3 regions of the Vibrio panuliri genome follow, and region 3 is predicted to be linked to each of the others. Evidence: predicted binding sites of a transcription regulator. Region 3 holds the regulator's gene; each other region holds the start of a gene.
The links. The regulator MetJ, encoded in region 3, represses methionine synthesis genes. The targets are predictions, from matches to a motif close to TTAGACNTNTANANGTCTAA.
Positions count from the first base shown of each region.

Region 1 (2,274 bases), 1.2 Mb from region 3:
AGCGCAGCAACACCTAAACCTGCGGAAACCATCTGCACCAGCATCAAAGTGTTGTCGCATTGTTTCCACTTAGCCGGTTCGACACCAGCAGGTTGAAGGAAATGCTTTATGACGTCGAGACGCTGTTTTTGCACCGGATATGAGATCAGCGTTTGATCGGCGATGTCTTGTGGTTCAACGGCTGATTTGGCAGCAAGTGGGTGGTTGATTGCGGTGATCAGGCGCATTTCAAAATCAAATAGGGGTTCAAAATGCACTTCCGAGCGAGGTTGAATATCGGAAGTAATCACTAAGTCCAGCTCTCCACTTAGTAGCGCTGGTAGCGGTTCAAATCCAAAGCCTGACGAAAAGTCGAGTGTGACGCTGGGCCAAGTAATTTGGTATTCCTTAAGTGCCGGCATCAACCATTGAAAACATGAGTGACATTCAATAGCCATATGTAGACGCCCATTGACATCTTCTTTCAAGCTTGCCAGTTCATTTTCTGCTTTGGCAAGTTTTGGCAGCACCTCGTCAGCAACGCGCAGCAAAATTTCCCCTTCAGAGGTGAACTTTACCGGTCGTGTTTTACGCAGGAACAGTTGTCCACCCAAACGAGATTCAAGATCTTTAATTTGGTGCGATAGTGCAGATTGAGTGAGATGCAGGGCTGTCGCCGTTGCGGTAAGTGATCCCGTATCTCGAAGTGAAACCAATGTGCGCAGATGTTTCAGCTCTATCATGAGTTCCTTTCAACTTTTACTTTCTTCCATGAATGTAATTAACCTACCGCCAATTACTGCAAAAGTAAACGTCTAGACGTCTAAATTCACGAGAGGCATATCATCCCCTTTGCCGATAAATCGGGTGAACATGAATTTTTCTAATATGCAACTTGAGTAATTGGACGTTGTTCATGATGCTGATTCACGAGATATTTTAGCCATCCAGACATCTTAACTGGCAACGAACATAAATTTTCAGCACAGGGACTATTAAAATGACAACAACGACGACACATATTCTTGGCTATCCACGTATTGGTGAAAAACGCGAGCTTAAATTTGCATTAGAAAAGTACTGGCGAGGCGAAATTGACCAAAAAGCACTGCAACAATTGGGCTCTGATCTGCGAGCGAAAAACTGGCAAACCCAACAAGAAGCTGGACTAGATTTTGTCTCTGTGGGTGATTTTGCATGGTACGACCATGTACTAACGACGACATTGCTGCTAGGGCATGTGCCAAAGCGCCATCGAAAGGGGTTCCCTGACCTAGATACCTTGTTCCGCGTTGGACGCGGTCAATCACAAGCTAATTGTGGTTGTGCTGGCAGTGCAGCGTCTGACATGACCAAGTGGTTCAATACTAACTATCACTATATTGTGCCTGAGTTCAGTAAAGACGACACATTTGAAGTGAGCTGGCCACAACTGTTTGAAGAGGTGAATCAAGCAGTTAAGGCTGGTCACAAGGTTAAGCCCGTTCTGCTTGGCCCGCTTAGTTACTTATATCTGGGTAAAGAAGTGGAGGAGGGATTTGATCGCTTGTCATTACTTCCGCGTTTGTTAACGGCTTATCAAGCGATTCTGGCAAAGTTAGCAAAGCAGGGTGTTGAGTGGGTTCAAATCGATGAACCAATTCTTGGGCTTGAGTTAGAAAAGCGTTGGGCAGACTCGTTCAAGCTTGCTTATCAAGTGCTTCGTAGTGATGTAAAAGTGCTACTGACTACCTACTTTGATTCTGTTGAAGATACGCTTGAGCGCATTGTTGAGCTTAACGTTGACGGCTTACATGTTGACCTCTCTGCGGCACCAGAGCAACTAGATGCGGTACTGGCTAAACTACCTAAAGACTGGGTATTGTCAGCGGGTGTGGTTAACGGACGCAATGTGTGGCGTGCGGACTTATCGAAGCAATTAGCGCTGTTAGAACCAGTTAAAGCCAAACTCGGGGATAAGTTATGGGTGGCAAGCTCTTGTTCGCTTCTACATAGCCCGGTGGACTTAGACCTAGAACCGGCATTGAGTGAAGAAGTGAGAAGTTGGTTTGCTTTTGCCAAGCAGAAAGTGACAGAGGTTGCGCTGTTGGGTAAAGCGCTTGATGGTGACCAAGCCGCTATCTTAGCTTGTGATACCTATAGTGCTCCAATTCAAGCGCGTAAGAGCGCCAGTCATGTAAACAAACCCCAAGTGCAACAGCGCCTAAGTGGGATCACTAAAGCACTGGCAGAGCGAAGTGCACCTTATCCAGAACGCGCCGCCCACCAAGCTGAAGTGTTGGGTCTACCGTTACT
Region 1 covers NZ_AP019654.1:1,415,273-1,417,546, forward strand. The annotation lists gene GZK95_RS06430 (LysR substrate-binding domain-containing protein) at 1-722, opposite strand, end outside; gene metE (5-methyltetrahydropteroyltriglutamate--homocysteine S-methyltransferase) at 980-2,274, shown strand, end outside.
Region 1: metE (5-methyltetrahydropteroyltriglutamate--homocysteine S-methyltransferase) is a predicted target of MetJ. The motif match lies at 787-806, and genes of this name have one in related genera.

Region 2 (2,274 bases), 940 kb from region 3:
CAGGTAGCAGAACCTTAGTGATGATTTGCAGTGGCGTTGCACCCATTGCTTGTGCGGCTTCAACCAAACCAGTCGGTACTTCTAATAACGCACCTTCAATGAGTCGAGCAACAAAAGGAATCGCACCGATAGTGAGTGGCACGATGGCTGCAGTGGTGCCAATAAAAGTGCCGACTAACAACTTAGTGACAGGAATAATTGCCACCATCAACACCAAAAATGGCACTGAGCGACCAATGTTCACTATCGCTCCTAGTACGCTGTTTAAGCGAGGATTTTCAAGTAAGCCACCTTTTTTTGTTGTGTGGAGGATAACGCCAAGTGGAATACCAATGGCAAAACCAACCACTCCTGAAACGGCGACCATATATAGCGTTTCCCAAGTCGCGCCTAACAGCAAGTCTGCGTTTAAGCTTAGCCAATCAGAAATCGTATTAAAGGACATAGCCAAGCACCTCTACTTTTACGTTGTTCTCACGCAGGAATGCAATTGCATTGTTATCGTCTTCTTCACTACCAAACAGTTCAGCTACCATCATGCCAAACTTAACACCACCGGCGTAATCAAGGTCTGAACTTAGGATGTTGACGTCAATGTTGTACGTACGCGAAATCTGGCTCATCAGCGGAGCGTCTACCGTTGCTCCAGTAAATTCGAGACGGACTAACGGGTAACTGCCCTCAACGCGGGTTGGTTGCAGACGCACTTGATAGTCTTCAGGAATAGATAAATCCAGTGTCGAACGGATAAATTCGTGCGCAAGCTCAGTTTTAGGGTGAGCGAAAATTTCACCCACTGTGCCTTTCTCTACCAGCTCACCACCACCGATAATCGCCACTTCATGGCAGATGCTTTTCACGACATCCATCTCATGGGTGATCAGCAAGATAGTGATTTGCAACTGGCGATTGATTTCGCGTAATAACTCTAGAATTGACTGAGTGGTTGCGGGATCCAGTGCGCTGGTCGCTTCATCACACAATAGTACTTTAGGGTCACTGGCGAGCGCACGAGCAATCGCGACACGCTGCTTTTGACCGCCACTCAGGTTTGATGGGTAACTTTCATGCTTGTCAGCCAACCCAACCAGTTTTAGTAGTTCTGTGACCTTCTGGTTAATGTGCGCTTTCTCTTTGCTCGCGAGTTCTAGCGGCAATGCAACGTTTTCAAACACCGTGCGAGATGACAGCAGATTAAAATGCTGGAAAATCATCCCGATGTTGCGGCGAGCGGCACTCAGTTGAGATTTGGTGAGTTTGGTCAAATCAACGCCATCGACGATGATTTCTCCACTGGTTGGTGCTTCAAGCATGTTTACACAGCGGATCAGGGTACTTTTACCTGCGCCAGATGCGCCGATAACCCCAAAAATAGTCCCTTGGGAGATATGGAGGTTAATATCTTTCAAGGCATTGATTTCCTTCTTGCCTTGATAGAACACCTTATTTACCTGATTAATTTCAATCATTGAGAAACCTGCTTATGCTCGACTCTTAGAACAGTATATTATTTTGAGCTACATCTCATTTAATAGACGATGCTATGGGTTTGTTGAATTAGTGTCAATAGATATTTTTACGTCTAGACGTCTAAAAGTATCTTTACAAGCAAACGATTAAGTAATTAGATAGTGATGAAAGCAATAAAGCGGGTATAATCCCCTCAGTTATACAAGTAAATAGAGACAAAATTTTGGCGAAACCAGCAGTTTTTTTGGATCGTGATGGCGTTATCAACGTAGACCACGGCTATGTCCATGATGAGCACGACTTCGAGTTTATTGAAGGCGTTTTTGAAGCGACCAAAAAGCTAAAGCAGATGGGATATTTGCTTGTACTTGTGACCAACCAATCTGGCATTGCCCGTGGCATGTTTAGCGAAGATCGTTTTCTTTCCTTGACTCAATGGATGGATTGGAACTTTGTCGATAACGGTGTTGAACTAGACGGCATCTACTACTGCCCACATCATGCTGAACATGGACAGGGCGCTTACAAAGAAGATTGTGATTGTCGTAAACCTAAGCCTGGCATGTTTATTTCAGCGCGAGATTTCTTGAAAATTGACATGGCAAACTCGGTCATGATTGGCGACAAAGCTGAAGATATGATGGCGGCAGAAGCTGCGGGTGTGGGTACAAAAATTTTAGTTCGCACTGGTAAGCCAGTGACTGAACAGGGTGAATCCTTAGCGAGTGTGGTACTGGATAGTATTCGCGAAGTCCCTAACTATTTAAATAAATAGACTATTATTTAAAGGCTGCAGTTGCAGCC
Region 2 covers NZ_AP019654.1:2,500,968-2,503,241, reverse strand. The annotation lists gene GZK95_RS11395 (methionine ABC transporter permease) at 1-445, opposite strand, end outside; gene metN (methionine ABC transporter ATP-binding protein MetN) at 435-1,469, opposite strand; gene gmhB (D-glycero-beta-D-manno-heptose 1,7-bisphosphate 7-phosphatase) at 1,694-2,245, shown strand.
Region 2: metN (methionine ABC transporter ATP-binding protein MetN) is a predicted target of MetJ. The motif match lies at 1,575-1,594, and genes of this name have one in related genera.

Region 3 (2,274 bases):
TCAGCTGTTCAAAGCTACCTGCAAACTCAAAACTTAGCATTGAGCCAAACCCTGATTGCTGTTTCAGGGCGATTTGATGTCCTGGATGTTCAGGCAAACTCGGATGGAATATCGTGCCCACACTTGGGTGCTTTGTTAGGTAGTCGAGGATTTGCGTTGCGCTCTCTTCATGGACGCGCATACGTGCACTTAGGGTACGCAAGCCACGCAGAGTCATGTAACTATCAAATGGTGTCCCTGTCGCACCGATACAGTTTCCCCACCATGAGAGATCGTCGGCATGTTGTTCTGTTTTGGTTACAATCACTCCGCCAATGACATCCGAATGACCATTAATGAACTTAGTTGTTGAGTGAATAACAAAGTCAGCGCCAAGCTCTAGAGGCTTTTGGTATACGGGCGTCAAAAAAGTATTATCGACCGCAACAAGTGCATCGACAGCATGTGCTTGCTGGCAGACCTGTTCAATATCTACCACTCTAACGAGGGGGTTCGATGGCGTCTCTATTAGCACTAATTTGGGCTTTTTCTCTAATGCTTCAGCCAGAGCTTGTGGGTCGGACTGATCGACAAACAGAACCTTAAAGTCTCCTTTTTGAGCGCGAGTATTAAACAGGCGATAGCTGCCGCCATAGCAATCGTGTGGGGCAATAATAAGATCATCAGGGCCTAAAAAGGCGGTTGCCCATAAGTTCAATGCCGAGGTTCCGCAGTTGGTAATGACAGCACCTTGCCCCGATTCTAATTCGTACAGGGTTTGCTCTAGTAAACCACGGTTTGGGTTACCCGAACGGGTGTAGTCATATTGAGGTACATCGCCAAAAGCGGGAAAACCATAATTGGTAGAGAGGTAGATGGGGGGAACCACAGCATGATGTTGGGTGTCTGATTCTATGCCAGTGCGAACTGCAATAGTAGCAGGCTTGCGGGTACTCATAAGTGTTTCCTTACAAACTATAGTGACTTGTCACTCTGAATGCGATATACCTAGCCAATACACCACATTCACAATCCATTCACTCTACTTTACTTCTCAAAAAATAAGACGTCAAGAAGTCCAGATGTCTAAATGTCTTTGCTTGTAGCCTTAAAAGCCGCTAAAATTATAGGTGGCAATTATCTATGACTAACAATAATGAAGGTGCGCAATGGCAGACTGGAATGGCGAATACATTAGCCCATATGCTGAGCATGGAAAGAAAAGCGAACAAGTAAAGAAGATTACAGTTTCAATTCCATTAAAAGTATTGAAGGTATTAACTGATGAGCGAACTCGCCGTCAGATTAACAACCTACGCCATGCAACGAACAGTGAGCTGCTATGTGAAGCGTTTCTCCATGCATACACTGGCCAACCGTTGCCGACGGATGAAGATCTGCGCAAAGACCGACCTGACGATATTCCAACCGAAGCGAAACAGCTAATGACGGAAATGGGTATTGAGTTCGAAGCATTTGACGAGTAATCGCTAGCATCTTATTGCGATATCTGAATTAAAGCACCAGTTCAGATTATGCGAAAATCAAAGCATTAAAAAACCGCAGCTGAAAACTGCGGTTTTTGTTTTTCAGAGCAAAGATTTTCGAGCTGAGAATCGCAACTATTCATTTCGTAGAGCGTCCATGCCTCAATTTGTCATTCCATAGAGCGCGTAGCGCGAGTAGGGAATCTTGTTTTGCTAGATTAAGCCAGAGATCCCCCAACTCGTTCGTTCCTCACTCTTGAGAATGACAATATAAGGTAACGATGGAAAAGTTAGCTAAACCGCATGGCTATGCCATATACCCTTCAGGCATATCAATACGTGCCACCCCCGAGTCAACAGCAGCTTGTGCAACGGCTTTTGCTACGCGAGGTAGAAGACGGTGATCCATCGGTTTTGGAATAATGTACTCTGCACCAAATTCTAGATGCGCCACTCCTGCTGCGGCAAGAACTTCGGTTGGTACGGGTTCTTTTGCTAATTGGCGAATCGCTTCGACTGCGGCCAGTTTCATCTCATCGTTAATTTCACTTGCGCGAACATCTAATGCACCACGGAAAATAAACGGGAAACACAATACGTTGTTAACTTGGTTAGGATAATCACTTCGTCCAGTACCCATGATCAAATCATCGCGAACTTGATGAGCCAGTTCAGGTTTGATTTCTGGATCTGGGTTCGAACAAGCAAACACAATCGGTTTATCGGCCATCAGTTTTAAAGCATCTTGTGGCATCAAGTTCGGGCCAGAAACACCTAAGAAAATGTCCGCGCCTTCAATCACATCTTC
Region 3 covers NZ_AP019654.1:206,283-208,556, forward strand. The annotation lists gene GZK95_RS00960 (O-succinylhomoserine (thiol)-lyase) at 1-937, opposite strand, end outside; gene metJ (met regulon transcriptional regulator MetJ) at 1,149-1,466, shown strand; gene GZK95_RS00970 (malic enzyme-like NAD(P)-binding protein) at 1,774-2,274, opposite strand, start outside.